One region of the Chungangia koreensis genome, then DNA from elsewhere that is predicted to be linked to it. Evidence: riboswitches for the same ligand, from Rfam matches in the RefSeq annotation. Region 1 holds a riboswitch; each other region holds the start of a gene.
The links. Region 1 has a riboswitch for lysine ahead of ACFOZY_RS15090 (ABC transporter permease subunit). Riboswitches for the same ligand answer to the same signal wherever they lie in the genome.

Region 1 (5,650 bases):
TCATAAAACTGTAGAAAAGACTCCAGCAAATGAAATGCTGGAGTCTTCTTGTTCTATCATTAGTTTTTAGTTATGTTAGTGATCACACATTTGACCCTAACGTTCTTTTCAAGAATTCTCGCGTCCGTTCTTGGTTCGGGTGATTGAATAACTGTTCCGGTTTCCCTTCTTCTGCAATGACCCCTTTGTCCATAAAGACGACCCGATCAGATACTTCCCTTGCAAATTCCATTTCATGCGTGACGATTAGCATCGTTAACCCTGATTCGGCCAATTCTTTCATTACCTTTAAAACTTCGCCGACCATTTCCGGGTCAAGGGCGGACGTCGGTTCGTCAAACAGCATGACATCCGGTTCCATCGACAATGCACGTGCAATCGCCACACGCTGTTTCTGGCCGCCAGATAGCTGCTTCGGTTTCGCATTGACATATTGGTCCATGCCGACAACCTTCAAGTACCGCATCGACACTTTTTCTGCTTCTTCCCTCGAACGTTTCAACACTTTCATTTGCCCGACCGTACAATTTTCCAATACATTATGATTGTTGAATAAATTGAACTGCTGGAAAACCATGCCCAACTTAGTCCGGTACGAGTTGACATTATGCTTGCCGTCCAATATATTCTCACCTTTATAGATGATCATCCCACCACTTGGTTTCTCCAACAAATTGATGCATCGAAGGAGGGTGGATTTCCCCGAACCTGAAGAGCCGATGATGGAGACGACTTCCCCTTTATGGACTGTAAAGTCGATATCCTTTAACACTTCATGTTGACCGAAAGATTTGCTTATGTGCTGAATATCTATAACCGCTTCCATTATCTTCCCTCCTTCTATTTTTCTTTAATCTGTCCAGTGCCGATTACATTTGGCTGACCGACGATCACGTAATTTTCGGGTCCATCCATTTTTCTTTCAACATAGCGAAGGATCAACGTAACTGCATAAGTCATAACGAAGTATAGAACACAAGCAACGAAAAACGATTCAAAATACCTGAAGTTGTTTCCTGCGACTGACTTTGTTTGGAAAAATAGCTCTGTCACGCCGATTACGTTTAATACGGATGTATCTTTAATGTTGATAATGAATTGGTTCCCAGTTGCGGGGAGAATGTTCCGTATTACCTGTGGCATGACGACATGGCGCATCGTCTGGAAATGACTCATTCCAATTGCATGTGCCGCCTCAAATTGGCCTTTATCGACTGATAAAATACCTCCCCGCACAATTTCAGCCATATATGCCCCGGTGTTGATAGAGACGATGATGATTGCAGCTATCAGCCGATCCATATCAATGCCGAAGGCCAAAGCGGAGCCGTAAAAAATGACCATCGCTTGGACAATCATCGGAGTGCCTCGGAAAAATTCGATATATGCCGATAAAATGACATCGACTATCTTAAGAAGAACTCTTTTCAATTTACTTTCTGAAACCGGAGCCGTCCGAATGACTCCAATCGCTAATCCAATCATAGCCCCGATTAATGTACCGATGATGGAAATGAGTAAGGTCATCCCCGCTCCGCGGAGAAACATCGGCCAGTTATCTGAGATGATAGTCACGATCCATTCATAGCTCATGCTTCTCCCCCTTTTCTAAGTGGAACCGGCTTTGCCGGCTTATTATTGTGCTGCTGGCTGGTTCAAGATTGCATTATCCATAATTTCCTGGCGTTCTTCTTCTGAAATGGTAGAAAGGATTTCATTAATCTTTGCTGTCAATTCGCTGTCTTTCTTAACGCCCACTGCAATCGCCGTGTCATCAGCGGATGTCTCGAACCCTTCTTCGAATTCAACCATCACGAAATTGTCATTTGCCGAAGATGCGCTAATCCCTTCAGGACGTTCAGATACATATCCATCGATCATGCCGGACTCAAGTGCTACACGCATTGCAGGAAAGTTGTCCATTGCAGTCTGCTTTTTAACATCTTTGATCTGATCAATTACAGAGTAGTGGAATGTATTTAACTGAGCAGTCACTTTTGCACCGCTGAAATCTTGGATAGACTTTGCATTTTCAAACGCGGATCCTTTTTTTACAACCATTACTAAATCAGAAGTATAGTAGTTATCCGTAAAGTCGATCGTCTTCTTCCGTTCTTCCGTCGGAGACATTCCTGCAATGATTGCGTCAATCTTATTAGAAGTCAAAGAAGGTACAAGCCCGTCCCATTCCGATTTCACAATAACTAATTCTCTTCCTAAACCATCCGCAATTTTCTTTGCGATTTCAACATCATAACCGCCAGCATATTCTGCATTCCCGTCAATTTTCACTCCGCCATTAGAGTCATCCATCTGTGTCCAGTTAAACGGAGCATAACCTGCTTCAAGTCCAACTCTAAATGTATTTTCGTCTGCGGACGCTTCAGGTGTTTCAGAGCCGCTTCCACACCCTGCCAACATCATCATTGCTGATAGTGAAATTGTTGCTAAAACTGCTAATTTCTTTTTCATTATGATTCTCTCCTTGTTGTCATAGTTTTGGTGAATACAAAAAGGCAACCGTATAATAAAAAGGCCTGAGACGAACTCAGGCCTTTGACGGTTACCCAAAATTCCTCTTCTTTCCCATAAATGAGATAGCACAACTCGATCAACTTGGGAATTAATCGAGACAGTCCTGCAGCTCTTAACTGCAGACCCAGCATGCATAATTCGAGAAATCATGCACACTTCGGCGATATTTCCTTCTCCATGGCTTCATCGCTTCTCTGAGCTCTACCAAGGACTGTTAAATACCGCGCCTCTACCTCACCTGTGAAAGATGAGGTTACGTATTCAATTCATTGTGCCCTATTTTAGAATAACAAATGGGACATGTCAACCCTTCTTAGGCAATTAGTCATATCTTCCGTTACTTCACCCACTTATGGCGTAAAGGTCCATCCTCTCCATAGACCGGATCCATATCCGGAACCGGGACATTCTGGATTTCATCGAGTGACTCGGCTCTGCCGTGCGGATCCCGCTCACGCAAGTTATGTGACATACCATTCGGATAAGCGCCGATCACTTCGAAGTCGAAATTGCTTTCCAATTTCTTATGACCTGTTCCAGCAGGCAAAACAATAACATCCCCTGCATCCAATTCAAGGCGTTCTCCATCATCGCCACCTAAAAGCAACGTGGCCTTTCCTGATTTCACTCCTAATACTTCATGCGTATTGCTATGGTAATGATGATAGTCGTAAATATCCCCTGTCCAACTATTCGTCCAATTATGGCGGGCGAACGCAGCCTCCATATTTAAACCGTCGTCAAATACACCTTGATAGAAAATAACCGGCAAATGCTGATTATTCGGAATGTCTCCACGGTCCTCCAAGAAAAATGAACGTACTTGTCCTTCCATTTCCTATCACTCCTTATAAATCATTTGTGTTGAATGTATCCCCATGGTCCAAGTCCCCATACTGGAAGCCTCGATAGAACCATTTCTTCCGTTGTTCGGACGTTCCATGAGTAAAGCTGTCAGGTACTATATACCCTTGTGCCTGTTTTTGTAACGTATCATCACCAATTGCAAAGGCAGCATTCAACGCTTCTTCTAAGTCTCCTTCTTCTAAAAGCCCCATTCCTTGGGCATGATGAGCCCAAACACCCGCCAAATAGTCAGCCTGCAATTCCATACGCACTTGATATTTGTTATATTCTTTCTCACTCAACTTCTGACGCAGCTCTGCCATCTGCTGGGATATGCCCAACTGTGTTTGAATATGATGTCCAACCTCATGGGCAACGACATAAGCCATCGCAAAGTCACCCGGTGCATTGAAACGGTTCTGAAGCTCCTTTTAGAAGCTTAGGTCAATATATAGCTTTTCATCACCTGGGCAATAGAAAGGTCCGACTGCTGATGAGGCACCCCCACAAGCTGTTTGAACACTCCCTGAAAACAAGACCAAAGTAGGTTCCCGATAGTCCATCCCTTGCTCCTGAAACTGATCGTTCCATACTGTTTCCGTGTCCGCCAAGACGACTGACACGAACTCGGCGAGCTCCTGATCCTCTTTTGTTTCCACGTAAGGTTCATTCGCTCCCATTTGGAAGTTATTCATCATTTCTGTTGGGTCTCCGCCTAAAAAGGTGACAATGAGCAAAAGTACAATGCCGCCTATACCACCGCCGATCAAAGTCTTACCGCCCATCCCACGTCTGTCTTCTACATTTGTACTTGCCCTTCTGCCTCTCCACTTCATGCGCGAGTTCCTCCCAAAATTGCTGTCTATGTATTCGTGTTATACCCGCCGATAAACCAAGATAGACAAAATTGAAACGTTTTTCGAGACACACTTTTCGGAAGAACCACCTGATAAAAAGAAAAAGCTGTCCCTCAGGTAGATATCTTCCTGAGGGACAGCTTTTATTGGAACTGTTTGTTCTTATTAGGAAACGATTAATGTTCCAGTCATGCTATCATGACCAGTACCACACATTACTGAACAATAATATTCGAATTCTCCAGCTTTATCTGCTACGAATTCAACTGTTTCGCCGCCGGTAACTTCAACATCGTATCCGTCTATACCAACGCCATGAGCGCCTGAATCATTGACTACTGTCAATTTAATCGTATCGCCCACATTTGCTTTAATTTCTTTTTTATCGAACTCAAAGTTTGTAGCGTGGATTGTTACTTCTACTACATTACCTGTTGGTTCAACTGTTTCCTCTTTTTGTACTTTTTCAGTTTCGGGATGAACTGTATCTGTATCTTCAGTTGCAGGTTCTTTTGCCGTATCATCCGAACCACATGCTGCTAAAGCAACAAGAGAAAATGATAAGAATATAGCGCTTAATAATTTTTTCTTCATAAATTGTTTCCTCCTTTATTTATCGTTACTATTTATCGTGACCACTATAATACTAAAATATGAGTTTATCAAGAGATAATACTTTTATTGCAATAAAGATAATTTTTAGAAAAGAATTATTTTAATTTTGAAAACCCTTTAATATTAAGACTTTGTTAAGAGTTTGTTACAAAATCCAAACAATCTATTTGAATAATATATTTTGCTATGATACCATTTGTTTGCTTCAAAAAAATAACAAAAAAGAGGAGGATATTATTTTGAATAAGAAAATAGTATCTGGGTCAGCATTGATCTTAGCTGCTTCTCTTGCTCTCTCGGCTTGCTCCGATACAAGTACGACCGACCAAGATGCTGGCAAAGCACCTGATAATACAGGCGACAAGAAATCTGAAGAGGTAACTTACAGTAACTGGACTACTTTCGGTTATGACCTTGGCCTAAACAGACACGTTCCTTTTGAAGAAATTACGAAGGATAACGTGAATGATTTAGGTATTGTTTGGAGTGCTAAATTCAAAGATTTAGATGAAAACATTCCTGCAGGTAACCAAAACTATCCGATCGTTATTGATGGAGTAGCGTATGTATCTACTTCTCATAACTACGTTTTTGCATTTGATGCTTTAACAGGAGAAGTTAAATGGGAATGGAAACCTTCCCAAGAACTTTTGGATACAATTGAACGTACTGGCATGCCTTCCGTTAACCGCGGTGTTGCTGTAGCTGAAGGAAAAGTATTCATGCTTACAAATGATGTAGGTGTCGTATCGATCGACCAAGAAACTGGTGAAACAGTTGACTATATCCAAGTAAGT
Region 2 (5,650 bases), on a different contig from region 1:
CGAATGGCAAGTTCCCCATGAAATTTGAAGCAGTGTTGAATGCCTCTTCCCCTTGCGTAGCGAAATGGTTAATAACCAAGTGCTGCGTAAGGAATAAACCGACTGGGATGATACCCAATAGGGAGTGAAGTCGGCGCCAATAAAATTCCGATTCTCTCTTCAAGAATAATAACCTCCTTGATCCTAAATAGACAGCTGGGCCACGTCCCCGACTGCGTATTTTGTCATGTTACAGTTATGTGACATGTACATTGTACTCTTCTAAATTTGGAGCGTCAAGGCAACGAAGAGTTTTGTGAAATAATTATCATGCCCTTTTTTCGACATGGATTGTAAGCATTTTCAAAAACTTGACGAGATATTTATTTTTAAACTCTTTATAATGGATGAGAAGGAAGGTGAAATTTATGGAACAGGATCAGCGACAAGTATCAGCATTCGGGTATGAATTAATTAGAGATCACGTGCTATCAACGATTTTAGGAAAGCATCAAGAAGATATACTTTACTGGGCAGGAAAGGACCTTGCCCGAAAATTTCCGTTATTTTCAATGGAAGAAACGCCTTCTTTCTTTGCAGAGGCTGGGTGGGGCTCATTGGAACTTGAAAAACTAACAAAATCTGAAGCTTATTACATATTAACGGCGGAACCGGAGATTCTTAAAATAGGAGACCGTTGTTTCCGTTTGGAAGCTGGTTTCCTTGCCGAACAGCACCAGAAAACAAGTGGCTATTTAACTGAGTGCTATGAAGAAAAAAATACGAAACGGAATCAGATCAGGTTTCATGTTAAGTGGGACCTTAAAGAAAAAGTTTAAAATCATTGTAATAATGGTAGACCAAATGGAAGTTTAACCACTTTACAAGAAGAATTTAAAAGCATTACCGGACACGCAGACTCCTCGAAAATGCTGCGCATTTCCTTCGTGCGGTGTCTTTTCGAGGAAGCTAATTCAATGTCCAGTGGGAATAGCTTTAGCTGAAGACCCCGCAGACAACAAGAGTTATTGAACAAAGGCGTTGCCGCGTCCTGGCTGCTCCACCGCTTCGCTTGTCGCAAAATTGCTGGGGAGCAGATTCCGGTAGCTATTTGGCAACGCCTTTGTGACCAACCTCCTGTTGGCCCGAAGCAAAGCCCACGGAAAGCGAAGTGTCCGGTAATGCGGGTTTTACAGACGTATACATTAAAATTGAATGGGCTACAGTATTTGTGCCAGCACTCTTCACAATAGAAGGGCTGGCACTTCATTATTAATCCCAAAATTTCCGATCGATTTGTGTTTGATATTGCTTAAATACACTACTATTCGTGTTCATGCCCTTTTTCGATAGCATCCGATTCAAATTGGATAGCCGCTTATTGTACTCTGATTCCAAAGAGACCTTCTCATCCCCCTGAGCACGCCGGATCGCATTTCCGATATCATTCATTTCTTTTTGGATTAGCATTGCTTCGTCATCGTACCCTGCGTTTTTCAAAATTCTTGCAGCCATACGCATTTCTTGCGGAAGATGTTCAAATTCATCTTTAGGCAGGGGCTTTCCCATTCCACTTAGATTATCGAATTCGCCCCGTTCTTGCGCCCGTTTAATAAGTTCTTCAATCATTTGCCAATTCAAGCAGGCTCATCCTTTCGGAAACCATGATTTTCCTCAATTATATCATAGACTAACTTCGGCATCCTCAGGAGAAAGACCATATTCATCATGGAGAGCATTTGCCGCTTGCAGCATCTCCGATTGTGGGACGACAACTGATACTTTAATCTCTGACGTACTGACCATCTTGATCGGGATTCCTTCTTGACGCAAGCGGTCAAACATCCTGGCAGCTACCCCTGGATTGGAAACCATGCCTGAGCCGACGATGGATACTTTGGATAACCCCACCTCAAAATCTGCATCTGTATAGCCTAAAACCTCTTTTTCTGAATTAAGAATCCGAATAGTCTCAGCAAAATCCTCTTTTTTAATTGAGAATGATACAGAAGGAGTGATTCCATCCATAATGCTTTGGACGATAATATCAACATCAATATGATGATTGGCCAGCGTAGTGAAAATTTTAGCAAGTGAGCCATTGAACGGAACCTCGTATGTAACTGTAATGCGGACAATATCCGATTCAAAGGCGACTCCCCGAACGATAAGATTGTTTTCCATTTGGACTTCCTCCTTGATCATGGTCCCTTCTTCAGCTGACATACTGGAACGGACGACTAATGGCACATCATAGTTTTTCGCAAATTCAACTGACCGCGGATGCAACACGCCCGCTCCTAAATGGGCAAGTTCCAACATTTCGTCATATGCGATTTCAGATAGTTTTCTTGCCGTTTTAACAGAACGAGGATCAGATGTATAAATACCGTCAACGTCAGTGTAAATATCGCAGCGTTCAGCGGATAAAGCTGAAGCAAGCGCCACAGCAGTCGTGTCAGAGCCGCCTCTCCCCAATGTGGTAATTTCTCCATATTGGTCAACCCCTTGAAAACCTGCAACAATGACAACTTTGCCTTCTTTCAATTGTCGTTCAACCTTTGTGCGATCGATATCGATGATTCTTGCATTGCGGTGGACGGATTCAGTTAAAATCCCAGCTTGCCACCCTGTGTAGGAAATAGCCTCTCCACCTAATTGCATAATAGCAAGTGACAATAAGGAAATCGTAATTTGTTCGCCCGTAGAAAGGAGCATGTCCATTTCACGTTTCGACGGCTCATGAGTAATTTCATTTGCCAAGGAGAGCAGTTCATCGGTTGTTTTGCCCATGGCAGACACGACTACGACAACTTCATGTCCTCTTTTCTTTTCATCCAGGATCCGTTTCGCGACATTCAAAATCTTTTCTGTCGTACCGACCGAGGTCCCACCAAATTTCATGACGATGCATCCCATAAACATTCTCCTTAAGTTCTGAAGAGCAATAATCAGATAGAAAAAGACGGCTTCCCTGGGAAAGGAAAGCCGTCCGGACATGTACAGTCAATAAAGACAGTTCATGTGAGATAGCTCTCCAGAATCAATTAGATTCTGACAGCCTCGCACTTCTTAAGCACGAAGCCAGCGATTTGCCGGTTACAGAACGGCAGAACACTTCGGCAGAGTCCCCTTTCACCATTCTTCACAGGATCTGAACTTCCTCTGAATGGTTACTATTGACCTCTGCACCTCTATCATCACGTAGCGTGATATGATCAGTGCTTTTACGATATCATACCTCGTTGTTTTTTGACAATGCTTCTTTTTTAAAATATTCCGCAACCGATTCAGCGATCTTTTCAGGAAGCCCTGCTTCCCTCAACTGTTCCGGCGTGGCTTCCCTTATTTTTTTCACTGAGCCGAAATGCCTCAAAAGCTTTTGTTTCCGTTTTGGTCCTACACCCTCAAGCTGATCAAGAACAGATGCTACTGCATGCTTGCCGCGTTGTTGACGATGAAAAGTGATAGCAAAACGATGGACCTCATCTTGGATCCGCTGAAGTAAATAGAACGCCTCACTTGTCCGTTTCAACGGTACAATCTCTAAAGGATCCCCGTAGAGCAATTGGGAGGTTTGATGCTTATCGTCCTTTGCCAAGCCTGCAATCGGAATCGACAGACCGAGTTCGTCTTCAATAATTTCCCTTGCAGCTTCAATTTGACCTTTCCCGCCATCAATGATTATCAAATCTGGCAAAGGAAGCTCCTCTTTCAATACCCGGGTATATCTCCTGCGTACAACCTCACGCATCGCGCCATAATCATCGTGTCTTCCGGCGATCTTTGTTTTGAATTTACGGTAATCCTTCTTAAACGGTTTGCCATCCGCGAAGACAATCATGGCTGAAACTGGATCAGCACCATAAATATGAGAGTTATCAAACGCCTCTATTCGAAGAGGTGGTGCAATCCTCATCGCTTCACTTAATTCCTCTACCGCCCCGATCGTCCGTTGCTCCTGACGTTCGATAAGCTGGAATTTTTCATTCAATGCAATTTTCGCATTTTTTGTTGCAAGTTCCAGTGTTTCTTTTTTCTTCCCGCGTTGTGGAATGAATACCTTAGAATTTAATAACTGATTGGCAAGCTCTAAGTCCGTAGTTTTTGGTACATAGATCTCTTTTGGAAGCATATGTTCAGGTTTATCATAGAATTGACCGAGATATGTGAGAAATTCCTCTTCAGGATCACGATAGATCGGGAAGAGCGATACCTCTCGCTCGAGCATTTTTCCTTGGCGCACAAAAAGAACCTGTACACACATCCATCCTTTATCCACGTAATAACCAAAATAATCTCGATCGATGTAATCATTCGTCGTAATTTTTTGTTTTTCCATGACTGCCTCAATATGAGCAATCTGGTCACGATATTCTTTTGCGCGTTCAAAATCGAGATTTTCGGAAGCCACTTGCATTTTAGCAGTCAAGTCGTTTTTGACTTGTTGATAACCACCGTGCAAGAACTTGGAGATTTCATCAATCATCTCTTTATAGGTTTTTTCTTCCACTTTTTTGACACAAGGGCCAAGGCACTGGCCAATGTGATAATACAAGCACACCCGGTCAGGCATATTGTTACATTTTCTTAATGGATATAAGCGGTCCAATAATTTCTTCGTTTCACTCGCCGAGTAAGCGTTTGGATAAGGACCGAAATACTTCCCATGATCCTTCTTGACTTGACGAGTAATGATCAAGCGAGGATGTCGTTCAGAAGTTATTTTAATATATGGATATGTCTTGTCATCCTTTAACATGATGTTGTATTTCGGATCATGCTTTTTAATCAAATGCAACTCTAAGATCAAGGCTTCGATTTCAGAAGACGTGACAAAATATTCAAAGTCCACGATTTCGCTGACAAGCCGTTGGGTTTTCCCTTCATGCGTGCCGGTAAAGTACGAGCGGACCCGGTTTTTTAAAACCTTTGCCTTCCCGACATAGATAATGGTCCCTTGCCTGTCTTTCATTAAATAACAGCCTGGCTGGTCAGGCAGGATTGCCAGTTTCTGTTGGATTAATTCATTCATCTACATCACCTGCAAAAAAACCGGGCACCCCAATAGGAACCCGGTTTCAAGATTAAGCGTTTTTTTGTACAAATTGTGCTAACGCTTCTTTTGGTTGATAACCAACAACTTTATCAATTGGTTGCCCGTCTTTGAAAAGAACTAAAGTCGGAATCGACATGATGCCGTATTCACCAGCTGTTGCTTGGTTTTCATCAACATCAACTTTAACGATTTTAACTTGGTCGCTCATTTCGGAATCAAGTTCCTCAAGAACCGGAGCAATCATTTTACATGGACCGCACCAAGTTGCCCAGAAGTCCACCAATACTAATCCTTCTGCTGTATCTGTTTTAAAGCTTTGATCAGTAGCGTGTACAATTGCCATGGAATCTCCTCCTTTATGAAAAGTTCCTTTCGATTATAGCATGCAAAATATGGTGCTGCTATTTATTTGCCCGAAGTGGAATGTCCGATCAAACCGTTGCTTTCAATTTCTTGAATTCTTCTGTAAGCATCGGGATGACTTCAAACAAGTCTCCGACAATACCATAATCCGCTACTTTGAAAATGTTCGCTTCAGGGTCTTTATTGATCGCTACAATTACTTTTGAATTGGACATACCTGCCAAGTGTTGAATGGCGCCAGATATCCCT
Region 3 (5,650 bases), on a different contig from region 1:
TGAGGATGAGATGTTTGAATTGTTTAGTCGTTCCATTCGGCCTTTAAAAGAGGCTGGAAAGCTGGCAATGGTATTGGTTCAGTTTCCGCCATGGTTTGATTGCCAGAAGAAGAATGTAGAGGAAATACGATCGATACGTGAACGGCTCAACGAATTCGAACTTGCGATAGAGTTCAGGCATCAATCGTGGTATCACATAGATTTCCGTGATGGGACATTGACATTTCTACGTGAAAATGGATTGATCCACTCGATCTGCGATGAGCCTCAATCCGGTGAGGGAAGTATCCCGTTAGTACCGATTTCAACGAATAAGGAAAAGGTACTCTTCCGGCTCCATGGCCGAAACATACACGGTTGGCGTAATCCAGGAGATGATGAGCAGTGGCGGAGGGTACGTTATTTATATGATTACAATAGAGAAGAATTAAAACAATTAAGTAAAACGGCAACCCTGTTGGAAAAACAAACAGACCGTGTCTATGTGTTGTTCAATAATAATTCAGGCGGGCATGCAGCGGCCAATGCGAAGCAGTTCCAAAAGATTTTAGGGATTTCGTATGAGGGTCTTGCACCGAAACAACTTGATTTATTCGGAGGAGAATTTTAATGGAATGGATTTTGCTGGCATTGTTGGCCTTATTTTCGGGTATCGTCGGGGCACTTGTCGGTCTCGGAGGCGGAATTATTTTAGTGCCCGCCACTATATTTTTAGGAATTACGATGGGATGGATCCCTGATCTCACGCCCCAAAAAATCGTTGGTCTGTCGGTCATTATGATGGTTTTCACAGGGCTTGCTTCGACCTTGTCCTATATGAAGAAGAAAACGGTGGATTATCGCAGCAGCCTTATCTTTTTTGCAGGGAGTGTTCCGGGTACACTAATAGGAGCGTGGGTCAATAAAGGATTGGATTTGCCTTCTTTTAATTTGTATTTCGGCATACTACTTTTAATAATCTCGACACTGTTATTAGTCCGTAAGTACTTGAAACCTGTGTTGTGGTTTGTAGAGAATGGAAAGAAGAGAGAGTTCATTGATCCCGCTGGTCGTCAATATACATATGGATATCCGATTTGGTTTGCCCTCCTCTTAACCTTCGGCGTCGGCTTCATGTCGGGCTTATTCGGGATTGGTGGCGGATCAATTATTGTCCCTGCTATGATCTTGCTGTTTTTGTTCCCGCCACATGTGGCAGTTGGAACTTCGATGTTTATGGTCTTTCTGTCGGCACTTGTGAATTCAGCCACTCATATTTCCCTTGGAAACGTACCTTGGCTCTATACGATACCGGTCATACCAGCCGCGTATATCGGTGCAAAATTGGGTGCTTACTTGAACAGTAAACTAAAATCGGAAACGTTAGTGACGATTTTGAGAATTATCCTGCTGTTAATGGGAATCCGCTCAATATTTGAAGGGATTTTTGGGTGAAAGAGGCGATTTGATTGATTGAAACGATTCATTTTTATCATACAAATGATTTACATAGTCACTTCCAGCATTGGCCGAAGATCCGGCATTTGTTGAATGTTCGAAAACAATGGCATGAAGAAGAGGGGGAGAGTTGCTTCCTCTTGGATATTGGTGATCACGTTGACCGTTCTCATCCGTTTACAGAAGGGACATTCGGGAAAGGCAATGTTCAGCTTTTGAATGAAGCAGGGTACGATCTTGTGACAATCGGGAACAACGAAGGAATCACGATGCACAAGGATCGTCTTTCAGAGCTTTACGAACAGGCGAATTTTGACGTGATTGTTTGCAACCTTTACGAAAAGGACGGAAGCAGACCTGCATGGCTAAAGCCATATGAGATCATCGAAACGAAGACTGGCGTTAAAATCGGTGTGATTGGAGCTACAGCTGCATTCACGCCTTTCTATGAACGTTTGGGCTGGACCATCACTCCTGGTCGTGAGGAAATCCGTAAGCAGGTTCATCTGTTAAAAGACCAGACGGATCTGATAATCATTCTTTCACATTTAGGCATTCATGAGGATGAACAGTTAGCGGAAGAATGTCCGGATATCGATGTTATTTTTGGAGCGCATACACATCATGTGCTGCACGAGGGGAAACAGGTAGGCGATACCTTGCTTACAGGTGCAGGGAAGTTCGGACAGTATGTAGGCCATGTCATGGTGGAATTAGATAGTGATCAGAAAACGATTGTAGATAAAAAAGCGATTCTATATGACGCGAATGAACTCGATGAAAGCAGTGATCAAAACTACGATGATGAGTTGATAAATAAGGGACACGAGTTGCTAAAGAAACCCCTATTTTATAACGGAACTGCCATGAAAAAGGAATGGTTCTCCAACTCCAAACTTAGTAGCCTATTTGGACAATCGCTCTTGGACTGTACTGGCGCAGATTGTGCCTTATTTAACGCAGGCATATTTTTAGATGGGCTTCCAGAAGGGAATGTCACCGCATTTGATATTCATCAGACCTTGCCCCACCCGATTAATTTGACAGTTGTGGAGTTGACAGGGGCGGAGCTGAAGGAAGCTTACCTGCAGTCTTTAAATGCAGACTGGCCAGCCATCGAAATTAAAGGACTCGGTTTTAGAGGTTCTGTAATGGGTAAGCTCATATGGTGTAACATGAAGTTAGACGAGGAAAAACGATTGCTCATTAGCGGGGAACATGTTGATCCCCAAAAGGAATATCGGCTTGCAACCCTTGATATGTTTACATTCGGTTTCTTCTTCCCGAGTTTTCAACGGGCACCAAAAATCTATTATATGCCAGAATTCATCCGGGATATCTTTGCAGATTATTTAATAAAGACCAAGCCGGAACCTTCAAAACAATAGGACATAATAAAAACCTCCTTCTCATAAACTGCGGAAGGAGGCGTTTTTTGTGCGATTTCCTCATTCCCGGAGGCGAAGAAGATGGAATATCAGATTGACACCGCTGATCATCCCCGTCCTTATTATTTCAATAGGGATTTTCTTAGTATTCGTGAACACACGATTAAATCCGATCTTTTTGGAGTATGCAAAAGTGCAGACCAATAAAATCGCTTCATTGGTCATAAGCAGAGCGACGAATTCACGTGTCACGAATGTGATGGACGTGAATGATATCATTGAAGAAGTTCCTACGGAATCGTCCAATATGGTCACTACACGTTTCAACACAGAAATTATTAATAGGGTACGTGCGGACACTACCACTTTAGTTCAATCACATCTTGAACAGGCTGAGCAAGGTAATCTGGAGCTTCTGCCTGAAAATGATTATGAATTTGATAAAGACGCAATGCAGGAAAAGGGTGGAATCGTGTTTTATGTACCGTTGGGGCAGGCTGCCAATATTCCGCTTATAGGTAATTTGGGTCCTAAAATACCCATTCGTTTTCACCTAATCGGTAATGTCGAATCCAATATTGGAACAGATATCAGGGAATTTGGAATAAATAATGCGTATGTAGAAGTTTATATCCATATGAAAGTGAATGTACAAATTATCATTCCAATGGCTACAACATCCAGTGTAGTTGAACAGCGTATTCCAGTGGCCATCGGTTTGGTAAAAGGACCTGTTCCACATATCTATACAAATGGTGATAGTTCTAATGCTCCTTCAGTAGAAGTGCCCCTTCCTTTAGACGCAGATCCACCAGAATAATCCTCTTGAATTTTCAGCGGTAAATTGATAATCTTATATACATTGAATTTAAATATGATGAGGTAGAGGCCGCATCACCTAAGAGTAGTACACGTGAGGATGACAACGTTGACCGTGTATGAAAGGAGGCGATGCCGAAGCCGGAATGTTCTAGTCGAGAATGTTGCGGTTGGGGATACTCCGAATAGGAGGATCACTGTCATCCGGACGACGGATGGAGAGCTATCGTCAGTAAGGTGAAACAAGACTTTTTGTTTTTCACGACAGCGATTGGTTAAGGCCGGCTACGGGTATAATGATGCCTGATGCCGGCCTTTTTATTTGGCCTCTTCCTACACAAAAGGAGGAACTATTCATGGAAGGTACTATTTTTTCAATTGTACCGCCTTTACTTGCCATTATAATGGTGTTAATAACTAAACGTGTCATCTTATCCTTGGGGATCGGGATTGTCAGCGCCGCTATTTTGGCTAGCTTATCCCCAACTGGGTTTGTGAAAGACATCTTTGCGTCATTCGCGACAACTTTTTGGGATGATGGAATAAACACGTATAATATATTCATCATCCTATTTATTTTACTTCTTGGAGTTATTACAGCATTTGTCAGCTTGTCAGGTGGAAGCCGCGCCTTTGCGGATTGGGCCGTTAAACGGATTAAGACGCGAAGAGGGGCAAAGCTTTTAACCGCATTCTTAGGGGTCATCATTTTTATAGATGATTATTTTAACGCGCTGGCAGTTGGTCAAATTGCTCGTCCTATTTCGGACAAGCACCGGATCTCGCGTGCAAAACTTGCATACTTTATCGATTCAACCTCTGCACCAATATGTGTCGTTTCACCGGTTTCAAGCTGGGGAGCATATTTAATTGCCTTAATTGGGACGATTCTGGCAGGACAAAGCGTACTGGAATATTCACCTTTGTCTGCTTTCATGTTAATGGTACCGATGAACTTTTATGTCATCACAACCCTTTCCATCGTGTTTTTTGTCGCAATTTCAGATTTTGATTTATTCCAAATGAAAAAACATGAAACATTAGCCCTTGAAAAAGGGATCTTATACGATGATAGTAAAAAGATTCCAGGAGAATTAAAAGAAGAATTTCCTGCACATCAGCATGGCAAGGTCCGTGACTTGGTTCTCCCGATTATCTTGCTGATCGTCTCTACAATCATCACAATGCTTGCAACTGGCTATGTAAATGCTGGCTATGAGTTGAATATTTGGAAAATGTTCGAGAATACGGACGTTCCCCTTTCTCTCTTAACAGGAGGAATCATTGGGACCATTGCGGCTGTAATCTTGTATGTCAGCCAATCAGGGAAAAATGAGACCTTTAGTCCGTCCTTGATCGGACTCGCATTTTGGAGCGGAATCAAATCCATGATGCCGGCAGTATTTATCCTGTTATTTGCATGGTCATTATCTTTCTTGATCACCAAACTTGAAACAGGGGACTATTTAGCCCAAGTAGTAACCGCATTTGATCTTCCGACTGGCTTATTGCCATTCTTACTATTCATCTTGGCGGCATTTATAGCATTCTCTACAGGCTCATCGTGGGGTTCCTTTGGGATTCTTCTCCCGATTGCCGGTGAAATCATGATTACTGCAGATATTGACTTGCTCTTGCCTGCACTCTCTGCGGTATTAGCCGGATCCGTTTTTGGGGACCATGCGTCACCGATCTCCGATTCGACTATTCTCTCTTCTACAGGAGCTGGGAGTAACCACATCGATCATGTCATCACACAGTTGCCATATGCAATTATTTCTGCTGTCATTGCTGCTGTAGGATTTTTAATCTTAGGGCTTACGGAGTCCGTTGCAATTTCTATGGTGGCTGTTGTAGTGATCCTATTAGTTCTATTTGTTGTGTGGTCAAAGCGAATTAAGTCTACAGTTGAACCCTCGAAATAATTCTGGGTGTTTGTGACCTGTTTGGATTAGATAGTTATTGTCCAGGACATCTGATTATGTTACATTGACATATATCCGAAC

Region 2: it holds a riboswitch for lysine, as region 1 does, so the genes downstream of both, ACFOZY_RS05295 (aspartate kinase) here and ACFOZY_RS15090 (ABC transporter permease subunit) in region 1, are expected to answer to the same signal.
Region 3: it holds a riboswitch for lysine, as region 1 does, so the genes downstream of both, ACFOZY_RS13200 (Na+/H+ antiporter NhaC family protein) here and ACFOZY_RS15090 (ABC transporter permease subunit) in region 1, are expected to answer to the same signal.

What each region holds. Positions count from the first base shown of each region.
Region 1 is NZ_JBHSEC010000022.1:79,228-84,877, reverse strand. It holds gene ACFOZY_RS15100 (DUF1801 domain-containing protein) at 1-6, shown strand, start outside; gene ACFOZY_RS15095 (amino acid ABC transporter ATP-binding protein) at 83-826, opposite strand; partial or broken gene ACFOZY_RS15090 (ABC transporter permease subunit) at 841-2,427, opposite strand; lysine riboswitch at 2,591-2,775, opposite strand; gene ACFOZY_RS15085 (cupin domain-containing protein) at 2,873-3,370, opposite strand; partial or broken gene ypfJ (KPN_02809 family neutral zinc metallopeptidase) at 3,384-4,217, opposite strand; gene ACFOZY_RS15075 (hypothetical protein) at 4,404-4,832, opposite strand; gene ACFOZY_RS15070 (pyrroloquinoline quinone-dependent dehydrogenase) at 5,093-5,650, shown strand, end outside.
Region 2 is NZ_JBHSEC010000005.1:191,901-197,550, reverse strand. It holds gene ACFOZY_RS05310 (succinate dehydrogenase cytochrome b558 subunit) at 1-163, opposite strand, end outside; gene ACFOZY_RS05305 (YslB family protein) at 408-818, shown strand; gene ACFOZY_RS05300 (DnaJ family domain-containing protein) at 1,252-1,620, opposite strand; gene ACFOZY_RS05295 (aspartate kinase) at 1,663-2,898, opposite strand; lysine riboswitch at 3,002-3,184, opposite strand; gene uvrC (excinuclease ABC subunit UvrC) at 3,215-5,014, opposite strand; gene trxA (thioredoxin) at 5,067-5,381, opposite strand; gene ACFOZY_RS05280 (electron transfer flavoprotein subunit alpha/FixB family protein) at 5,470-5,650, opposite strand, start outside.
Region 3 is NZ_JBHSEC010000020.1:43,832-49,481, reverse strand. It holds gene ACFOZY_RS13225 (DUF72 domain-containing protein) at 1-610, shown strand, start outside; gene ACFOZY_RS13220 (sulfite exporter TauE/SafE family protein) at 610-1,434, shown strand; gene ACFOZY_RS13215 (bifunctional metallophosphatase/5'-nucleotidase) at 1,449-2,825, shown strand; gene ACFOZY_RS13210 (hypothetical protein) at 2,907-3,032, shown strand; gene yunB (sporulation protein YunB) at 2,977-3,645, shown strand; lysine riboswitch at 3,701-3,878, shown strand; gene ACFOZY_RS13200 (Na+/H+ antiporter NhaC family protein) at 4,001-5,569, shown strand.